Regions from separate parts of the Thalassotalea montiporae genome, predicted to be linked through region 3. Evidence: predicted binding sites of a transcription regulator. Region 3 holds the regulator's gene; each other region holds the start of a gene.

What was found. The regulator FNR, encoded in region 3, switches genes on or off when oxygen is low (the NO sensors DNR and NnrR bind a similar motif). The targets are predictions, from matches to a motif close to TTGATCTAGATCAA.
Region 1: the regulator FNR is predicted to act here: its motif matches at 2,618-2,631, upstream of trhP (prephenate-dependent tRNA uridine(34) hydroxylase TrhP).
Region 2: the regulator FNR is predicted to act here: its motif matches at 3,112-3,125, upstream of ACSLUR_RS08975 (DUF4856 domain-containing protein).

Annotation. Positions count from the first base shown of each region.
Region 1 covers NZ_JBQRUO010000006.1:189,050-196,553, forward strand. Annotated here, with positions in the region: gene ACSLUR_RS16120 (putative porin) at 1-668, shown strand, start outside; gene ACSLUR_RS16125 (YfhL family 4Fe-4S dicluster ferredoxin) at 863-1,114, opposite strand; gene trhP (prephenate-dependent tRNA uridine(34) hydroxylase TrhP) at 1,137-2,510, opposite strand; gene ACSLUR_RS16135 (HDOD domain-containing protein) at 2,767-3,609, shown strand; gene rdgC (recombination-associated protein RdgC) at 3,733-4,662, opposite strand; gene ACSLUR_RS16145 (sensor histidine kinase) at 4,758-6,509, opposite strand; gene ACSLUR_RS16150 (porin) at 6,805-7,504, shown strand, end outside.
Region 2 covers NZ_JBQRUO010000002.1:547,307-554,810, forward strand. Annotated here, with positions in the region: gene ACSLUR_RS08970 (imelysin family protein) at 1-1,006, opposite strand, end outside; gene ACSLUR_RS08975 (DUF4856 domain-containing protein) at 1,144-2,958, opposite strand; gene ACSLUR_RS08980 (glycosyltransferase family 4 protein) at 3,172-4,335, opposite strand; gene ACSLUR_RS08985 (oligosaccharide flippase family protein) at 4,336-5,868, opposite strand; gene ACSLUR_RS08990 (O-antigen ligase family protein) at 5,861-7,087, opposite strand; gene ACSLUR_RS08995 (glycosyltransferase) at 7,183-7,504, opposite strand, start outside.
Region 3 covers NZ_JBQRUO010000008.1:86,082-93,585, reverse strand. Annotated here, with positions in the region: gene ccoP (cytochrome-c oxidase, cbb3-type subunit III) at 1-815, shown strand, start outside; gene ACSLUR_RS17520 (FixH family protein) at 1,140-1,634, shown strand; gene ACSLUR_RS17515 (heavy metal translocating P-type ATPase) at 1,645-4,038, shown strand; gene ccoS (cbb3-type cytochrome oxidase assembly protein CcoS) at 4,035-4,268, shown strand; gene ACSLUR_RS17505 (sulfite exporter TauE/SafE family protein) at 4,268-4,939, shown strand; gene ACSLUR_RS17500 (fumarate/nitrate reduction transcriptional regulator Fnr) at 4,986-5,702, shown strand; gene uspE (universal stress protein UspE) at 5,916-6,845, shown strand; gene ttcA (tRNA 2-thiocytidine(32) synthetase TtcA) at 7,057-7,504, shown strand, end outside.

The sequences.
Region 1 (7,504 bases), on a different contig from region 3:
TGTTAGCTTGGCATGGCTGGACAATTGGCAGTCGCCAAACATTGCTACACGAAAAACTCCGCATTCCCTATTTTCCTGCATTAAGTGGCGAATTAGATGAGCAAGCGCGCGACTCAGATCCATTTCGTGAATTGGATGATCGCTGGGGAGTCCATGTCGCCGCCTCATGGCGATATGATAGAGCGTTGCGAGTTAATATTGGCTACTACGATAACCATGCGCAAGAGGGTATTGTTAAACAAGGGCAATACACTTGGACAACCGAGTTTAGTCATATCGGGGTCAAGTACCGCTTAGCCAAGCAATGGGAATTGATTGGGCAGTATATGCAAGGTAGCACCTATATGACATCACCAACGTTTGAAGATGTCGTTAATAATGATTACGACAGTGGCTTTTTGATGCTTCGTCATTTTTGGTCAAACCATCATCTTGCACTGCGATTAGAACACTTTAACGTTGATGATCTTGATGATACGCAAGGCGACAACAACAACGAAAATGGTAACGCTATTTCTATTGCTTACCGCTACCGTTTGAACAAAAAGAGCTTTATGCTGGCAGAATACAATTGGATTGACTCTGATCGCCAAGCCCGAGCTTATCTCGAACAACCAATTGAATTAATTGAGCGCCAATTCCAGATAGGTTACCGCTACTACTTCTAGTAGCGGTAAATAGAGGTCTTTTACGCTGATTTGACGTCGAGCTGATACAATATCAATTTCAATAACCACTTGAACATTCTGGCTTGTTAAAGCGCTTATAAATTGCGTTGTTATTTTTGAAATTAGAGCGACTAGTTACTAAAAATAACGCCTTATTTATAAACCTTTTTCCTACGCCATAATTGTTCAACTCGTTAATTCAATTGATATAGAAGCTCAAACTTTTTCACCAAGGTTTCCTCGGTTTCTTCATGCTCTGGGTCTGGCACGACACAGTCAATAGGGCATACTTTGACACACGTTGGTTCATCGTAATGCCCTAAACACTCAGTACAGCGGGCAGGGTCGATTTCGTAGACTTCTTCACCTAATGCGATCGCCTGGTTTGGGCACTCAGGCTCACACATATCACAGTTAATACAACTCGCTAAAATCTTCAGTGCCATTGTGAGGTGCTCCTGTCAGTAGCTATGCAGATTGACCGGCTGCTTGATTTTGCGAAAACGGATGACGAGTTGTCTCACCATTGTCCAGGTTTCGCATTAATATGCCGAAATCAAGTTTCATCTCGGTATCGAGCGAAATGTTGACGATATGGCCTGAACCTTTGGCATCACGAATAACTTCACCTTTGCGTGACTCCATGTGTGTTAAAGTGAAGGTCTGACAGCCATTTGGCGTCATTAACTCAAGTTCGTCACCGACCAAGAACTTATTCTTCACTTCAATTTCAATTAAGCCATTGTCTTCGTTGCGGCCAAGCACTTCACCAACAAACTGTTGGGTGTCACTTTTTGAATAACCATAGTCATAGTTTTGTGTTTCAGTGTGCTTGTGGCGCTGTAAGAAGCCTGCGGTGTAACCGCGATGTGCTAAGTGCTCAAGCTCGCCGTTAAGTTGCTGGTCAAATGATTGGCCTGCCATAGCGTCTAATATCGCTTGATTGTAAACACGTGCAGTACGCGCACAGTAATAGAATGACTTTGTACGACCTTCAATTTTTAACGAGTGCACGCCCATTTTCACCAGTCGCTCTACATGTTCTACAGCACGTAGATCTTTCGAGTTCATAATGTAAGTGCCATGCTCATCTTCAAACGCAGGCATGTACTCATCCGGCTTATGTTGCTCTTGAATTAGTACTACATCATCAAAGCCTTTACCCGCTTGCGGATCAAACTCTACAGGTGCACTGGCAATGACATCACCTGTTTCAGTTTGTGTTGCCGAATGAACGTTGTAGTTCCAGCGACAAGCATTGGTGCAGGTACCTTGGTTTGGATCGCGTTTGTTCATGTAGCCTGATAATAAACAGCGGCCTGAGTAAGCCATGCAAAGTGCACCGTGTACGAAAACTTCAATTTCCATTTCTGGGCAACGCATACGAATCTCTTCAATTTCATCAAGCGATAACTCTCTCGATAAAATGACGCGATCTATGCCTTGCTGCTGCCAGAACTTCACTGTTGCCCAGTTTACTGCATTCGCTTGCACTGATAAGTGCAATGGCATATCGGGGAATGCTTCTTTGGTCATCATGATAAGACCAGGATCAGACATAATCATCGCATCGGGTTGCATTTCGATGACAGGCTTAAGGTCTTTAATAAAAGTTTTCAATTTACTGTTATGAGGTGCTATGTTGTTGACCACATAAAACTTTTTACCCAGCTGATGGGCTTCTTGAATACCTTGTGCTAAGTTTTGGTGATTAAATTCGTTGTTTCTTACGCGTAAAGAATATCTAGGTTGGCCTGCATATACAGCATCCGCACCGTATGCAAAGGCATAACGCATGTTTTTAAGGCTTCCTGCCGGTGATAACAGTTCTGGCTTAAACATATAACAACTTCTATAAATTATGGGAACGTAAAAGTTCGCACATTCTAGTGTCTGAAAAACAAACGGCAATTAAATATGTATATGTGAGTCACTTACTTGAGGAAAGTTTGATGTAAATCAAGTTTTGTGCGCTGGGTTAAGCTGTGACTATTTAATGTCTGTTTAGTGCTGAATAAATCCGTAAAAATTAACTCGTCGAAATAGTGATAACTGTGCTACTTTTTTAGATAAGCATATCAAAACATAAGGATAATTCATGTCTACGGAAAATGCTCTGTACACCATTTTAGTGGAAAAAATTAAGCATGATGCACTCGTTTTACCTACCTTACCTGAGATTGCACTAAAAGTGCGTGAAGCGGCTGATGATCCTGACATTAATTTAAATCGCATGAGCGATATCATCTCTCAAGACCCTGCATTATCACTTGGTATGCTTAAGGTCGCTAACAGCGCACTAATGGGGCGTTCAGTTAAAGTTGAAACGGTCAACCAAGCGGTTACTCGAATTGGCTTAAGAGAGATCAAAAGTATTGCGACCGCCATGGCAATAGAGCAAGTTTTCGTATCTGAAAATGAAATTGTTGCTATGCATATGAAAAGCTCATGGCAAAAAACTATAGATGTCACGTCTGTGGCCATCGCCTTAATGACTTTTTATCTAAAAGACAACAAACATACGTCACTTGGGCTAGATACCTTAGCGCTTGGCGCACTGGTGCATAATATTGGGGTTTTACCGATATTGACCGAGGCGGAAAAGCACCCTGATGTTTTTGCCAATCCAACGTTCTTGCAGCAGGCGATAGTTAAGCTGGGTAGCAAAATAGGGGCGGCTGTAACTCAAGCTTGGGGTTTTTCTGAAGAGTTTAGTGAACTAGTGGAAAGTTGGAGTGATTTAACGGTATTGCCAACAGAAGTACATTATTTGGACTTTATACGTGCTGGCGCTGTGTATCACGGAATTTTCAAAAATGAGTCTACTCAAGAAGCTTTACTGAGAAGCTATGTAGGGAAAGGCATTATGCCGGATGAAGGCTTTATGAAAACTGAAGAGTTTATCGAAATGTACGAAAGTGCCCGCTCAATGTTTATATAGCGCTGATTTCTACTCTAGTTAAAAGACGATCAAAAAAGCCGCAGATGCGGCTTTTTTAGTCGGACAATCCATTAAGCGCAGCCATTGGGGATACGCTAGTTTTATTAACTTAAATTAATGATATTACTTATCTTCGTCATCAAGATAGTCAGTCGTTTTCAACGAGAATTCTGCTAACAAATCGGTGATGAAACGATTTATTTCACCAGACATTAACGCAAAATCGGCATCAAGGCGTGCAACGATATCGTCTTTATCAATGTCGTCGTTTTGTTCATGCAGTACATCAAAGAACTTCAAGCGTTTCACAGCCAAGTCATCACAAAGAATACATGACATCGCTTCATCCCACTCTAGGGCAACTTTTACCGCATATTTTTCCGCATCAATATGCGTTTTGATTTCATCGCTGGTCAGGTCTTGGTTTTTAACGCGAACAACCGCTCCGTCATCACCCAATGCATTGAATTCAGCTTCCATACCAAGTTGGAAGTTTTCCCCTAAGCTGCGCTCGGTGATCCAATCTGTCATGACTTCATCTGGCGCTTGGTCAGGGCTAAAGCTAGTGACTGGCAGCGTACCTAGTACTTTTCGAAGCAGGGCAAGAAAGTCTTCGGCTTTGCCGCGAGAGCTTGAGTTAACTACGATAATGTTGTGCTGTGGCGAAACATAACCGTGTGTGTCGCTGTAACGGCTAAAAGCGCGAGGCAGTAACTCAAAGGTGATGTCTTCCTTAAATTGTTCTTTTTCTTTTTTCGTTGCACTTCGCCCTTGTTCTTCTTCAAGCTTGGCGCAGCGCTCTTCAAGCATTTCTTTAATGACAGGTGCAGGCAGAATCTTTTCTTCTTTACGTGCACACATTAAAAAATTGCCGTTTGCGCCATGTACTAGCGTGTTGCCATGCTTACCCAGTGCATTTACCCAACCAAAGTGAGATTGCTCTGTCGATGCACATGGTGTGTACGGGTGCTCCGCTAAATGCTGTTCTAGTTCTTGTTCGCTCCATTTAAATGGGCGCGTAAAAGCGAAGAAGTAAAGGTTTTTAAACCACATCAAAGCTATCCTTTTAGGGTAAATATGAAAACGGCCGAGATCATACCGTAATTAAATACGTGAATCACGCAGTTCGAATGGTCGTTTTAGGTGAATTATTTCATATTGTTAAATTCAATATGGAAAGCTAACCCTTGGTCAGGCTCACTTTCAGCACGAATTACACCATTTAACGTGTCAGTGACTAGGCTATGGACTATATGAGTGCCAAGACCTGTGCCGCCTTCACTTGATTTAGTGGTGTAAAACGGTTCAAACAAATAGGGCAGGGCTTCTGGTTTTACGCCATGGCCATTGTCACGGTAGTCAATATAAATGCGCTCCTGCTGGTAGCTAATATCTATTTGAATTTCGCCGCGGTTTAAGCCGTCAAAGCCGTGAATGATTGAGTTGATAATTAAATTCGTGAATATTTGCGAAATTGCACCGGCATGGACATGAACATCTATATTACCTGGGCAGTTTACTTTCACGCGGTGGGTCGTTTTCTTGAGCTTAGGGTGCAGCGATTGGATTACTTCATCAACATACTGGGCCATATTTATTGGGCGAATTTTATCGCTGGTTTGGTCAACAGCGACTTGTTTATAGCTGGCAATTAAATCAGAGGCACGGCTCAGGTTATTGAGCAATAAATTGATACTTTGCTCGGCATTTAATAAAAAGTCGTCCATGCTGCGCTTGGTGATCACTTGTTCATCAACATCACGCTTTAATTTGTTGAGCAGGTCTGACAAATAACTAGTCGAAGTAATACTCACCCCGATAGGCGTATTTATTTCGTGTGAAACTTCTGCCGATAGATTACCAAGTACAGCCATTTTTTCTGCGTCAAGTAATCGCGCCTGCGCTTTATTTAGCTCAATAATGGAATCTTTTAGGTCGCGGTTGGTTTGCGTTAAGGTTAGCTCTGTTTTTTTACGGCGTTGGTTTTCTTCGGTTAGCTGCTCTTGTTGTTTTAGTAACTCTCTTTGCTGCATCTCCATGCGCAGCATACTGGTACTCAAAGATGAGGTTTTTTTCGCAACTTCTTGTTCCAACAGCAGGTTCTGTTCATCTAACTGTTGGTTGGCGTTCAATAAATCGGTCTGTGCTAGCGCAAGCTTTTCTTTAAATTGTACTAATTCGTCAATCAAGTTGTTGTACGCATCTTCCAGTATATTTAACTCGTTCCTTTCAAAGTTCGCAGAGTGAAATTTTGACGCTTCAGGGTCGTCAAGGTCTAGCCGGTTAAGCTGCTCAGTTAAGCCGCTAAGTGGCACAGTGAGGAGCTTGTTAAAGGCAAGGCTAAATAGGATCACTAGCGCCGCGGTTTTTACCATGGCGTTGCCTATTAAAAAGTAAATACCTACTTCAATACGATTAAAAATAACCTCGTTACTCGATAATAAGGTTACAGAGCCAACTGTAGTGGTGCGGCCAGAAAACTCGAAAACTAACGGAAACGTGTGGCCGAATGAGCGACCCGCGAGCGTTCCCATATCAAGATGCCGCTCAGCGTTTATATCGATGAGGGTGTTATCAAAGTCTTGCCCGTTAAGCGCTTGTGTCTCACCTAGTTCGGTGATTATTTGGTTATTTTCGTCGGTTACCTTAATCCCTTTGATCATGGGAATAGCGACTAAGCCTTCTGCAATATCAATAGCTTGCTGTGTATTTAACTCCCATACCGCACGCGTTAAACTACCGCTGAATGTTTTTTCAAGCGTTAATAATTCGCTGTTAATGTGGCTTTTGGCGTTGTAATACTCCGCCGCAATCTGAACACAAGTAACGATAAGTGTGAGAACAAAGTATAACGACAGCACACGCGCCAATAGCTTACGTGATATACTGGTAACCTTCATTGAGTGCCTTTCGGGTTCTTATTCTTAGTATTTGATTCTAGCCACTTTACGTTAAGTTAACAGCCTTTTTTCACGTGTTCGGTTTCTGAATACATGTCTTCATCAATTTCAGAGATTGCGTGCAATAAAGGTAATTGTTCATTACAATCAGCGACTTGTAACAATATTGCAACGTAAAAGACTTTAAAAAGTCATAAAAGTTTCAAAAAAAGTACACACTGTAATAAAAGTGTCACATAGGATTGTCACAATGCGCGGCAATTGAAAACCGCCTATTGATTTAAAGGTAATGAGCATGAAATTTACAAAGCAAGCTATCGCTTTAGCGATTCTTTCTGCTTCTTCATTCGCAGCTTCTGCGGCTACTGTTGATGTATACGGTAAAGCTATTCTAACAGTGCAAAACTCTGACGAAGGCGAAGGTTCTTTCACTGAAGTTAAAAGCCATAACTCTCGCATTGGTTTAAAAGGTAGCCACGAGTTACGCCATGGTTTAGAAGTTGTTTACAAGGCTGAGTTCAAAGTTGATATGGACGGTGATAGCGATGACAACATTAGTTCTCGTAATCAATACGTTGGCCTTAAAGGTGGTTTCGGTGAAGTATTGTTAGGTAAAAACGATACGGCATTGAAAAAAGCTCAAGGTAAAGTAGATTTATTCAGCGACCTTGATGGTGATATTAAGCAAATTTGGAAAGGTGAAAACCGTCTTGCTGATACCATCACTTACAAGTCGCCAAAATTTGCCAACTTCAAATTAGCACTAACATACATTGCTGAAGACAGCCTTGATGCGGAAGACGGTATTTCTGCTTCATTAGCATACGGTGATGCAGGCCTTAAGAAGTCAAAATTCTACGCAGCAGTTGCTGTTGACTCAGAAGTTAATGGTTACGACGTAGCGCGTATTGTTGCTTCAACTAAAGTGGCTGGTGTTACTTTAGGTGCTATTGCTCAAACTCAAGAGAAAGTTGATAGCGACGTTGAAACAGACG
Region 2 (7,504 bases), on a different contig from region 3:
CCAACAAGTTGTTTTCAATATTGTCGAGTGAGTTATTCGCATAGACTGACTCAACCGCTTCAGGACATGCCTCTGCACCACAAACATTGGAGAATAACCCAAGTGGTGCCGCCAGCTTGCCATCTTTAGTTGCGGTGTCGATGTAGAACAGTGCGTCACTAATACGGTTAATTGCTTCAAGCTCTGTACTAAATTGATTTCCCGACGTTCCCGCTTGTTTCAATTCACCAGCAAACCCGTTGTCGCCATTCCATTCATTAACTAACTCCTGCGCACTGGTGCTTAAATCGCGTGAAACTTCCGCTGCAAACATACAACGTGCCTCTTTGCGAGCTTGATCAGTTTCGCTATTCCAACCTTCTGGTTGAGCGCCAACAGTACAGCTGTGATCTAGGTTCTCATTAAACAATAAGTACTCTAGCGCAGCTAAACCTCGTCGACTGGCAGCACGGTTAGCAATGTCATAAGGCTGGCCATTGATACTACCTGTGCGAAAGTTAATAACTTCAAAGTCTACGTTACAAGAGTTTGCTAAAGGCCAGACATAAATTTTATTACGCAAAAAACCACCGTTGCTTACCAAAGGCCCTACTTGCATAACTTCTGCTTGTTGCCAAATATTCATACTGGTGCGCCAGCTTGCTTGTGCCGCCGTTAAAGCGGTATCTACTTGCTCACTAGTTGCGTTACCTTGCCCAGCAGCCACTTCCACTTGACAGTAGCTTTCCACTGCAGACACTTGTGCGCCAGTAGCTTGGACAAATTGTTCGAACGTTGGACTAATCACGTTATCAGCTAGGTTTTCTAATAGCGCTTTTTGTTCAAAACTCGGATTAGGAGTCGTTGGTGGTGTCGTAGGAGGCGTTGTTGGTGGTGTAGTTGGAGGTGTTGAACCGCCATTAAAATCGGGGCCCGCGTCACTGCTAGTGCTTTCACCACAGGCGCTAAGAACAAGCGCACTGGCTATGGCCACTGGTAATAGCGCGCGTTTAGTATGAACAGACATATGTAAACCTTTTTGTAAATTACCACTTATTTCTATCGCCCACAGTACTCATATTTTTTAGGGCAATAAAAACAAAACAAGCCTTGGGTCCTAAGAGCCAAGGCTTAAATTACTTTAACTTATTGATTATTGGTGTTTTACCAGTTCTCAACATTTTCCGCGTCAAATTCGTATGCTGCTTGAAAGATATCACGAGCTTTATCTAAATCAGCAATGTAAGCATTTACAGCTGTCATATCTGTTGAACCATTAGCAAGTAATACTGGCTTGATTCCCATGTAGCTGTGAACTTCAGCAAACTGAGCTTCAGTTAACGGAGAGTTCTCATTAAACTGCAAACCAAGTGCAAAACCTTTCATTTCTGAGAAGTGCTTAGCAACATCACCAGAGTTGTAGTCAGCGGTACCTGATTTTTCTAAGTCATTGGTTACATCATTAATGTAATGAACAACCGTTGCTGCAATTGCTTTTTCCCAAGCCATTGTTGATTGGCTAACATACGTTTCAATCATGGTTTGTTGATCATCGCTGATCGTTGTATTTGTGCGCATAATTTCACGTGCTGCAATGAACGCTTCCATAGCATCTTTTGTGAAATCAGTTGGGTTAGTGTTACCCGCTGTAGCACGGTCACGTTTAGCTGCATTTACTGACGCGCTAAAGTTGTACTCTGAAAGCAAGTTAATTTTACCGTCGCCATCAGTGTCGTGCTTACCTTGGTAATCATCACGACCACCTTTTTGCGCAATTTCGTCATCGCTATATTCGATGTAGTCACGTGCTGCACCGAAGTAACCGAAGCCTTCGTCATAACCGTGCTCTAACAATGTATCTGTACCACCCGAGCTACGAGCCTGTGTGTTATCACGATCTTGGCCAATACCTTCGTCTAAGTAGTCATCAGTACCTTGAGAGAAGTTAACACCCATTAATAGGAATTTTTGGATAAGTTGTTTTAAATCAGTACCGTTAGTATTGATATAAACAGTGTTAATCACTTCATCCGTAGCTTCATCACGACGTAGGTCACCACTTAGTACCATGTCTGCGTTGTCAGCTAGTTGCTTGAAGAACTCAGCCACTAAGTTGGTTGGCGTCATACCGTCAGTCCAACCAGCAAAGCTTGAACCATCGTTCCAATCTTTGTGCATACGAGAAGCGTCGTTACCTGCAAGCTTACCGCGTAAATCTTTATGGCTGCCAGAGATCGCACCAATCGTTGGTTGTAATGCGTCGCTTTCGAATGTTACTTGTAAGCCAGCACCAATGTTTGCTTGGTTAGTATCGTAGTGGTATAGCGTGTAGTCTTGACCTAAGCCGTCAGTTGCTGATGAGTCTAAGCCATCATCGGCACTGCTTAAGTGGAAGAAAGAGTAAAGTTTATTGATAACGTCTTGACGAGTTCTTAGTGGACCATTTGTGGCGTCAAGTTCACTTTGTAAATCGTTTGCAATGTAGTGGTTAAGCTGAGCAATTTGTGCCTGGCGTGCAGTTTGACCGCTGTAGTTTACACCTGACTCACCGCTAACAAACTTACTTTCAAATGTGTAAGCGTCTAATACGTCGTTCACGTTAATGGTTAATTCTTCTGAATAAGTTGCGCCATCTGAGTCAGCAACCGTTACATTAACTGTTAACGATTCGTTTTGCTCGAAGTTTGCAGCAACACCGTCAGCAAGTTTTAGATCGTCACCATCAATTGCGAACACATCGCTATCAACGGTAAACGTCATAGCACCACCTTCAGCATCAGTAGCTGACAGCTTACCTACTACAGCACCCGTTGCGTTTTCATCAACACTGCTGTTATCAATAGCGATATCAGTTGGAGCAGTATTTGGCGTTGGCGTAGGGGTTACTGGATCTGTATCGTCAGAACCGCCGCTGCTACCGCCACAGGCAGATAAAGTTAACGACGCTAAAATAGCTGTAGTAATTAGAGACTTTTTCATTTTCGAGATTAACCTTGTTGTTAGTATTGAGCGCATCCCCATAAGTTATAGGTTATTAAATGCTCATGCGTAAAGTTATGTAAATTTTGTAAAGCATACTAGCACAAAGATAAATGCAAATGCGAATAAATATCATCAATAACTTTATGTTTGTTGTTTATGATCAATATTCGATTTTTGATTCTAAAAATATTAAGGGGTATCGCGCGACGACTATTCGACTATGATGTCAGCAGACTGCGCCGTATTATCGCGTGCATTGTCGCACTTAACATTGAGTTCCATCAAAGAAAATAACTGTTGATTCACTCGATTAACATCGAAGTAAGTTTCGACAAATTCTCGACTCTTTTGAGCCATCACAGGCCATTCATCGCTGTTTTCAATAAACCAAAGCATAGCGTTGGCAAGCGCATCCACACTTTTGCTTGGCACTAACTTGCCATTCTCGCCGTTAATTACAGTATCGCGACACCCTGGAACATCGGTTGTTAAAATGGGGCGGCCTATGGCCATTGCTTCCAGCACAGTTCTGGGCAAACCTTCATGATAAGAAGGTAGTGTATAAATATGACATTGTTCGATAAATGGGCGCACATCCTTTTGTTCACCCAAATAATCAATGTACTCTCGCCATTGTCCAACATCATCGGATTTAAGCCCGTCAGGTGAGGGGTCAAAAGGACCTACAAGCTGAAAATTTACTTCAGGATATTTAGCTTTAACTTGTTGCGCAGCTTGGGCGTATTCTCTGATGCCTTTGTCACCCAATAATCGGGCGATCAAAAGAAAAGTTATAGGCTTTTCAGGCAACGGTTGTTGAACATAGTCGGTAAGCGATACGCCTGAACCATGAACTCGGCCAGTTTTTTCAATATTTACTAACTTTTCATCAATAAATATCTGCTTGTTTTCGTTATTCTGGAAAATCACTTTGCTCGCTGAACATAAGCTAAAACGATATAAACATTTAACCAAGCCTCGTATTAGTCGCCTTTTAAACGAGCCTTTTTCAAACGCATAACCTAAGCCAGTTATCATCGCATAGAACTGAGTTCTGGCAATTAGCTTGGCCGCAATGCCTCCCCAAATAATTGGCTTGATAGTATATGCGAGGATCTTGTCAGGCTGCTCAGCACGAAACAGTTTTAACAATTGCCAGAATGTTGTGAGATCCGCCAAGGGATTTAGGCCATTACGCTCAACCTTATAGCCAACAAAACGAGCGCCTATAGCCTCTACCTGCTCAACAATATCGCTAGTGGCATATGCCGTTGATACCACAACATCATGCCCTTGAAGCACTAATTGCTCAATTAAGACACCGCGAAATTTAATAATGGAATCAGGAAAGGCGCCAAGAATCATTACTTTCATTTACTTAACACCTCTCACTTCTGCCCTAACAAACACATTGTTCAAAATACCTTTAATCCATTGTTTTTCCTGTTTATTGATGAATAACCAATAAATCAGAACCAAATAACCCATAAGAAAAAGAAGGCACTGGCAGATTAAGCCAAACCAGCCACTAAACTCAGGTATAATGAACGCAGAGCCTACAATGGCAATACTTAGTACTGGCAACATAAGAACAGCGGTTTCATAGTAAAAGCGCTTGATTTCTATACCTAAGCTGGCTAGGTAGCGGCTAATTAATAAAACTTCACCGATAAGTAAGGTCGCTGCAGTACCAATCGCGGCGCCAACCAGCCCATAAATATTAACTAAGAACACCGAGAACATGACATTTAGGCATGCAGTAGCCAGTAAAATAAGACTTTTTGTTTTGTGTTTATTCATTCCGTGCAGTAATGCATTACTAGCACTGAGCGTTAGTACAAGGGTGAAAGGTATCATAGGAAGTAATGCGACCCAGTAAGCTAATTGAAACTCTGAACCAACAAATAGTTGGATAAATTGCTGTCCAAATAGAATAAAAATACCGAGTACAAACGCCAGAACGATCAACTGCATTCGACCGACTTTAATAAGCTCATCGGTTAATTGTGTCATCGTTGCTTTCGCTGTCACCATGCTGATTATTTTCGGTGCGAAAACGTTTGAAATCGTACTGGCAAAGGCAATAAAACATAGAATAAGCTGAATACCAACGCTAAAAATAGCTACCGCTTCGCTGCCTTGCATGTAGCCAATAATAAGGTTATCAACACGCCAGTTTATTTGATTAACAATCACAGCAAGTGCTACAAACCCACTAAAAACAGCTACCTCTTTCAAAGCTGTAAAATTAAAGCCTTGGAATGAAACTTTGAACTTAAGTTTCCAGAAAACAAAATAGATACGCATCAAGGCTTGGCAAACATTAATAACAAGGTCTATTAACGCAATTTCGATCACGCCGTAACCAAGCAATAATGCACCAACAACCAGCGAGCAGCGGAGCAAAAAGAATGAAATTTGAGAGCTTTGCTCAAAGACAAACTTTTCGTGCGCAGTAATAATGCCAGTAAAGCTGTTACTCATTAGAGTCACAATCACACTAAGTAGCAATAGCGCATAGCTTTGTTTGAGTAGGCTTACTTCCTCTAAGGTCAAGCTCTCAGCAAACATGCTGGGTAAATGCCACCAGATATAGCTGCCCACCGCAAAGACAAGCATTGCAATTAACGTGTAGATAAACAGTACATTACCCAAAAACTGATGTTGGGCCGGTACGTCATTTTCCGCACGATATTTCGAAATAAAACGAATAGTTGTATTTGATAAGCCAAGCTCAAGTATGACGAGATAAAGTGCTAATGAAGAAACTAGGCTGTAGATCCCGTATTCACTGATCCCCAAATGATGAATCATAAAAGGGATCAGCAATAAACCAAGAATATTTCTTAGCGTAATAGATAAGTAGCCTAACGCCACACCTAGGCTGCGCTGTTTAGCGTCATTCATGTTTGGCTCGGCAGGTATTTAAGATAATCATTAGTAACAACAAGTAGCTGGTATATTTACCTAAGTTCTGTAAGCTCAAGCAATATAGACTGAAGACAATAAGCGGTAACAAACTGATCGCATAAATTTGCTGAGTCGAGGTTCGAATTTTTTCAGCTTTAAAGCACAGATAAAAAAAATAAAGAAAGATAAAACTGCCAAGCAGACCAAAACTGACAAGCAACTCGATATAGGTATTGTGGGGGCCAACGATTTCAGTAAATACGTTATTGTTCAAGAAGAAATGGTTATAGTAACCAAGGTAACCATTGATTCCTGCACCAAAGAGCAGAAAACTTAAATCTAACTGCGTAAACAGGGTTAAGTATTCCACAAAAATAGTACTGCGAGCTCCAGTCAGATCGGCGGCATTATCGCTAGAGAAACGCTCAAAAATTGCCAGCTCAGTAGTCGCACCATGCCAATAGAGTACAAAGCCTACTGCCACTAAAACTGCAAAAAATACAACACTTCGATAGACCATTTCCCCGATAGCGGTGCGAAAATACAAAACAAAGTAAAGCAACAAGCTAAAACTCGTGACCAAGAAAAAACTTCTAGAAACAGTTATTGCCCCAACTCCTAATAATGCCGCACAAAGCGCCAATTGGGAGATTGAAATCTGCTCTCTAGGCTGACTGGGTAAATAAAAAAATACCAATAACAAGCAAAATAACCCGAAATTGTTTGGGTCGCCGGCAGCGCCAGAAAAGCGTTGTATAACGTTAGTGTTATATACCACTTCGGGATGAAATACCTGACTAAGCAGGCCAAATAAAGTCGAAAATACAAAGCCAAGTAGAAATGCAAACCGCAATTGTGCAAAACTGGCATATTTTCTCTTGTCAAAGATCAGCATGACCACCAACAAAAATAGTAATAGCCAACGAATAGTTTTGCTCGAGAACACCACTGGATTGTAGATGATATGCAGCAATTCAAAGCCAATCAGTACAAGTGCAGCAACAATGCCAGGAAGGTAGTATTGGCTCCTTCCGCCTTCAGTTAGCAGGTAACGCCCTAACACAGCTAAATAAATCAAAGTGGCTAGAGATACAGGCAAATAAGGATTTGTCGAAAACGGTGCCAAGCATGGGATCAAGAAAATTATCAATTGAATACTGCGAGAGAAAGGCAACAAGCCTGCAACAGCAACCCCAATAGCGACTACGGCTAACATTAGAAAAGCTTGTTGCGTGATCGCTAAAAGTAAAAAAATAAAGCCTATTAGCATAAGCTCGATGGGAAATTTCTTTACTGACCCCAAAGTTAACTTCATTGGATTTGATAAATACCGATAAGCTTATCGACGACGTCATCAATGGAGTAACCATGACGTGAAAAACACGCCTGCGCCTCGCTATCTAATGCTTTGGGTGTCATAAGGTTTAATTGTTCAGTCCAGCGATTAGGCTCTGACAATGACAGAAATTTCAAGCTGCCCATTCCCATGTCTACTTCTTTTGCGACAGTGTTTGACACTAAACATGGAAGATTACTTGCCTGCGCTTCTAGCAGAGCAACTGAAACACCCTCAAAAACTGACGGCATAATAAAAGCGTCAGCGATGGCCATAAGCTTAGCAATCTCATTATTT
Region 3 (7,504 bases):
TTCCTAAGTGGTGGTCGACATTCTTCCTAATTACTATCATTTGGGGCTTCGGCTACTTACTTTTCTACCCAGGTTTAGGTAACTGGCAAGGTCTTTTTGGCTGGAAGTCATCTAACCAAGGTATTATGAGCATCGAAGAGTCAAAAGCGTTAACTGCTGCTAACTTAAAGTCAGATTCTGGTGTACTTAACCAGTACGACCGTGAAGTAGCGCAAGCTGACGAAAAATACGGCCCAATCTTTGAAGCATACGCAGCGCGTAGCATTGAAGATTTAGCTGGTGACGAAGAAGCACGTAAAGTAGGTCAACGTTTGTTCCTACAAAACTGTGCACAATGTCACGGCTCTGACGCACGCGGTACAACTGGCTTCCCTAACCTAACGGACAACGATTGGTTATACGGCGGCACACCAGCTGACATCAAGCACTCATTAATCCACGGCCGTAAGGCTAATGGTATGATGGCTTGGAAATCAGCACTAGGTGGTGAGCAAGGTGTTAAAGAAATGGCAGCTTACGTATTAAGCTTGAGTGGCCGTGAAGTTAACGCTGAAGACGCAGCAAAAGCAGCGCCTAAGTTCGCAATGTGTGCGGCATGTCACGGTCCAGAAGGTCAAGGCAGCAATGCTATGGGTATCGCACTTGGTGCACCTGCCCTTAACGACAACATCTGGTTATACGGTGGCTCACAAAAAGCCGTTGAAGAATCTATTCGCAATGGCCGTGCCGGTGTAATGCCAGCTTGGTTGGATATCCTAGGCGAAGAGAAAATTCACGTTATCAGTGCTTACGTTTACAGCTTATCTAATAAGTAATCATTAAACACAAGTTTCATTTTAAAAACGCCTTGCTAAGCAATTAGCAAGGCGTTTTTTTATGCCCTATTAATGCCCACACTCCTAGCCTTTTATTTAAAAGGGCTTTCAACACCTAACCGTTTTTCACCAGAACGTTTTCATAGGAGCTACATAGATTACTCGCAAACCTAAGTCACTCTTTTTATAGATGTTGCTCATGAAATTGCGCGGTTAGATTTTATTGACCCAGATCTTAAATTTTCGATTAAATCGTAGAGACCGACGATGAAAAACGCTACAATATTGTCCTTATTTGTCGTAACTAGACTGTAGAATAAATTAATGAAAACTCCTTGGTATAAAGAACCGTGGGCTTGGTTAGTCTTTTTCCTACCTTTATCTGCGGTGATCGCAGGTATCACTACCGTGATTATTGCAAACACCGACCCCGATGACTTAGTGGTAGGTGACTACTATAAAAAGGGTAAGGCAATTAATATTGAGGTGTCTAAAGTTAAGCTTGCTCAAAAACTTGGCATGAAATTCGGCTTAAAACTTTCTGATAATGAATTAGTTATTCGCCCACTCGGCATTGAAAAAGAATTTCCAGTCATTAATGCCAATTTCTATCACCCAACGCTAGAAGAAAGAGATTTTTACTTAGCGCTAACGCCTGACGGCAATGGTGATTTCAGACACCGCTTTGAAGAAGCAGTATCTGGCAAGTGGCGTGTTACCCTATCATCTTTTGAAAACAACTGGAAAGTGCAAGCAACAGTTGCATTACCACAAGAAGAATTCATTGAGTTAATACCAAACCCAGCACAAGCTCAATAATAACGTACACATGTCAGATCCTTGCTTTCATTGCGGCGAGCCCATTCCTAAGGGTATTTCGCTATTTGTGACGATTGATCAGCAATCACAAGCCATGTGTTGTGCTGGTTGTCAGGCGGTTGCCGAAACTATCGTTGAAAATAACCTTACCGACTACTACAAGTTTCGCACCGAAAATGCCCCCAAAGGTACGGCACTAGTACCAGAGCAGTTGAAACGAAATCAACTGCTCGATGATGATAATCTCCAGCATGAATTTACACATCAAGACGGTAATACTCGAGAAACCATCTTAACGGTTGATGGCATTAGCTGTGCCGCGTGTGCGTGGCTGATCGAAATGAAGCTAGAGCAAATTAGTGGTGTCAGTAACATTTCGGTTAATGCCACCACCCAACGTGCCTCGGTTCACTGGCAAAATGATCACATTAAGCTCAGTAAGATTATAGAACAAATTGAACGACTTGGTTATCATGCCCTGCCCTTTAAAGCGAGCGATGCTGAGCAACAAAACTTAGCGCAAAGCAAAACGTTTATTAAACGCTTAGGCATTTCTGGCATTTTAATGATGCAAGTGATGATGATTGCCGTTGGTTTATATTTCGGTGCGTTCTCTGATATGTCAGAGCACAATCTAGTGTATCTTCGCTACACCAGCTTACTGCTGACCACGCCTATTATTTTCTATGGTGCGCTGCCATTTTATACCGGCGCTATTAATGCGTTGAAATCAAAACGCTTATCAATGGATGTGCCCGTATCTATCGCCATACTGCTGGCCTTTTTTGCCAGTGCGTGGGCGACCATTAGTCAGCAAGGTGAGGTTTATTTTGAATCTGTCTCCATGTTCACCTTTTTACTGCTCATTGGTAAGTTTTTAGAGTTTCGCGCTCGCTCTCGTGCCGCGCAAGTCTCTGCCAATTTATTGAAACTCATGCCAATGACGGCGACTAAACTCGTCAACGATATAGAACAGTATGTTGCTGCTAAATCATTAGCAATTGGCGATAAAGTGATGATTAAGCCGGGCGAAACCGTACCGGCAGACTGTGTTATTGAACACGGCGATAGCCACTTTAACGAGGCCATGCTCTCTGGTGAACAGCGTCCTGTGGCGAAAAAAATTGGTGACAATATATTTGCCGGTACTATTAATGGCGATGGCAATCTAGTTGCCAATGTTGTACAACCGGGTAGTGATACCTTTTTAAGCCAACTGATCCGATTAAGCGAGTCTTCGCAAGCGCACAAGCCTAAAATCGCCCAACTTTCCGATAAAATCGCTCAGTATTTTGTTGCTATTATTTTACTAACCGCGATAGGCACCGCACTATACTGGCAGCAACATATGCCAAGTGAAGCGTTCTGGATCACGCTTTCCGTGTTAGTTGCTACCTGCCCTTGTGCATTATCGCTTGCCACGCCAACCGCGCTCACTTGCGGCACTACGCGCCTTAATCGTGATGGCATTATGATCAAATCAGGCCATGTGATGGAAACGATTCCAGAAGTTGACACCTACGCGTTTGATAAAACCGGTACGCTCACTCAAGGTGAGTTTCAAGTAACCCAGCTTAAGCGCTTTGATGAAAACTATAGTGAACAGCAACTATTAACCTTGGTAGCAGCGCTGGAAGCTCATTCTCAACACCCACTTGCTAAAGCATTTACCCAGTATCGCGACTTTGCGATTAACGCAACTGAGATTAAAGTACATCCAGGGCTCGGTGTTACAGGCCGAGTAGATAACGATGAAATTTCACTGGGTAAAGTCAGTTGGTTAATTACCGACAGCAGTCAGGCAAAACAGTTAAATTGTGACGACGCACAAATTGCTGTGATGGTTAACGACAAGCTAGTTGCCGCTATTTATCTCACCGATAGCGCACGTGAAGACGCCCAAAGTGTGCTTAGCACGCTAAAAGCGAAAGCGATGACAACGTATATGCTGTCAGGTGATAGCAGTGCGGGCTGCCAACAAATTGCCGATCAACTACCAATAGACCACGTGCATTCGAGCCTGAGTGCGCACGAGAAAATGGAAAAGGTAAAATCACTGCAAAGTGATCATACTGTGGCTATGGTCGGTGATGGTGTAAACGACACACCAGTATTTAGCGCAGCACACGTTTCCATTGCCATGGGCGGTGGTACAGACGTCGCAAAAAGTGGCGCTGATGTGATTTTACTTAACAACCGATTAACGTCATTGTCGGTATTGCGTCATGTTGCACAAAAGACTCGCCGTATTATCTGGCAAAATTATGGCTGGGCATTTGGCTATAATGCTATTGTACTGCCATTAGCCGTTTGCGGTTACATTACGCCTTATATGGCGGTAATTGGCATGTCAGCCAGTTCAATATTGGTTATCACTAACTCGTTGCGATTATTGAAAAAATGAGTGTAATTTACGTACTAATTCCCATAGCTATCATCCTGCTTATTGTCGGCATTTACTTGTTCTTTTGGGCGGTAAAAACCGAGCAATTTAATGATTTGGAAAAAGAAGGTTTAAGCATCTTATTCGATGATGAAAAGTTGAAAGATGAGACAGCGAATACCGAAGTAAGTAATACCGAAGCTTCAGAGCAATCATCTGGCACATCATCTGACACTAGCAATAAGCGTTAATGAACATCGATCTATTTTCGGCATTTATTATTGGCCTGCTCGGTGCAGGCCATTGCATTGCCATGTGTGGCGGCGTTTCTGGTATGTTGTTGTCGGCCATTCCTGCCGGACAAAACCAGCAAAAGTTCTCACTTGTAGCAGGCTACAATCTAGGCCGTATCCTCTCTTATAGCTTAATCGGCGGTATTGTCGGTTTTACCGGCTCAATTACGGCAAAAAACTTCGGTGTACCGCTAACGGGTTTAAGACTACTGTCAGGCGTCTTTCTAATTTTACTTGGCTTGTATTTAGGCCAGTGGTTTATGTTACTGGCGAAGGTTGAGCAAGCCGGTAAAAAGCTTTGGCAATTTATCTCGCCGTTAGCGAAACACTTTTTGCCGGTAAATAACAAACGTAAAGCATTTGGCTTGGGGGCTGTTTGGGGTTGGTTACCCTGTGGTTTAGTTTACTCAACGCTAACATGGTCGCTCGCCAGTGGTAGCTTTAGCCAAGGGGCACTGATTATGGCAGCATTTGGTGCTGGTACCCTACCCGCATTGCTCACCCTTTCCTTTGGCGTCTTCTCGGTCAAAAATATGCTACAAAATCGAACATTTAGAAACGTTTTGGCTACAGGTCTAATCTGTTACGGTTTTTATACATTGTTTATTGCTTACAGGCTGATGTTTTAATACTATACCGAGCGTAATTCCAAGGAAATATTAAGGTTATTCCGCCATGTCTAGTCACTGTGCAAGCAACAATCATATTCATTGCCAAAACTGCAGTATCAGTGAGCTTTGCTTACCATTTTCCCTTAACGAGCAGGAGTTAGATACACTCGATAATATTATCGACCGCAAGCGCCCTATCCACAAAGGCGAAAAGATTTTCCAAGACGGCGAAGCACTTCACTCTCTATTCGCCATTCGCTCAGGCACTTTTAAAACATTTACCATTGATTCTAACGGCGAAGAACAAATTACCGGCTTCCACTTAGCTGGTGATTTACTGGGTTTCGACGCCTTAGCCAGCAGCGAGCACCAGAGTTTTGCACAAGCATTAGAAACGTCGATGGTTTGTGAAATCCCTTACCATACTCTAGATGAACTTTCGAATTCGATGCCAGCACTTAAACGCCAAGTCTTAAGGCTAATGAGCAATGAGATTCGAGCAGATCAAGATATGCTATCACTACTTAATCGTAAAAATGCCGAGCAACGCTTAGCAACATTTTTATCATCGTTAAGTAGCCGATATAAAGCCCGTGGCCTATCTGCCAGCCAGTACCGCTTAACAATGACGCGTGGCGACATTGGCAACTACATTGGCTTGACCGTTGAAACGATTAGTCGCTTGCTAAATCGTTTTCATAAACAAGAGCTCATCATTGTTGAAGGGAAGTTAATTACCATCAATGATCTCGATGGATTAAATGAAGTCGCCATGCTGTAAAGCAAGGCGATTTCCTTCCTTTTTCTTCTTCGCTTCTATTTTTATTCCCCTTTAACAATCCGTTTTCACCGCTAACAACCTTGCATCAGTGCATTTACCTACTAAGCTAAAAGTAATTGGTTAGTAGCGCCTATTTATTGATTTAAAACAAATAATTATTTGCTCATTAAAAGCACACTGTTTGTACACTATTGAATCAGCGAGGTACCGAGCATGGAAACGTATCAAAAAATCTTAGTCGTAGTTGACCCAACAACTGAAGAACAAAAAGCCTTAAGTCGGGCAATTGAGCTTGCTGATAAAACGCAAGGCAAAATCACAGCGTTTTTGAGCATTTTCGATTTTTCATACGAAATGACGACTATGCTCTCTAGCGACGAGCGTGAATCCATGCGGCAAATTGTGATCAATGATCGTATGTTGTGGATTGATGAACGTATAAAGGAGCTAGGCGCTTCTGAAAAAGACATCGACATCAAAGTGATCTGGCATAACAGACCTTTTGAAGCGGTTATTGACCAAGTGTTAGAGCATGGCTATGACGTTGTTATCAAAGGTACGCACGAGCACGACAAACTCAAATCCGTGATTTTCACACCAACTGACTGGCATTTATTACGTAAATGCCCATGCCCATTATTATTGGTTAAAGACCATTCATGGCCAGCAAACGGCAATATTATAGCGGCGGTTAATGTCGGTAGTGATGAAGGTGAGCACCAATCGCTCAATAGCATCATCACAGAAGAAGCCAAACACCTTGCTGATTTAATTAGCGCTAATGTGCATTTAGTTAATTCTTTTCCTGGCACTCCGGTCAACATTGCCATCGAAATCCCCGAATTTGATGCCAGCCAATACAACGACACCATGTTGCAGCATCATCAACAATCAATGCAAACGCATGCTGAAAAATACGGCATCGATACCGCCAATACCTATATCAAAGAAGGTCTACCGGAAGATGTTATTGACGAGCTATCACAAGAACTTGATGCCGAATTGGTCATTTTAGGGACAATTGGTCGTACCGGATTGTCAGCAGCACTAATCGGTAATACTGCTGAACATGTTATTGACCGATTGAATTGTGATGTCTTGGCGTTAAAACCAGCAGGCTATATTTCACCGCTACAAAGCTAGCTGCTGAGTCATACACAGATTGATATAACGAATATAAAACAAAATATTAAAACACCAAAACCAAAGCTGACCGCTCGGTAAGTTACCAAAAACATTAACAAAATCGTAACCAACAGTCGCTAAAAAGAATGCTACTGTTGGTTATTTTTACTTATCTTTTATACCAGTTAGCTATATAATACGCGCCCAATTATTTGAGTAGTTTTTTGGTATGACTGAAGCAGATAACAGAAAGGCCATCTTTGAAGCCAACAAGTTGCAGAAGCGACTTCGTAGTAAAGTCGGTAAAGCGATTGCTGATTACAATATGATCGAAGAAGGCGATGTTGTTATGGCAGCTATTAGTGGCGGCAAAGATTCTTTTGCCATGCTTGATATTTTGCTTAGCTTAAAAAAGTCAGCACCGATCAATTTTGATGTGATTGCCGTTAACTTGGATCAAAAGCAACCGGGCTTTCCAGCACACATCTTACCCGACTACTTCGAATCACTTGATATCCCCTACTACATCATCGATAAAGACACTTATTCGGTTGTTAAACAAAAAGTTCCGGAAGGTAAAACCACTTGTGGTTTGTGTTCGCGTTTACGTCGCGGCACGCTTTATTCGTTTGCTGAGCAAATTGGTGCAACTAAGATTGCCCTTGGTCACCACATGG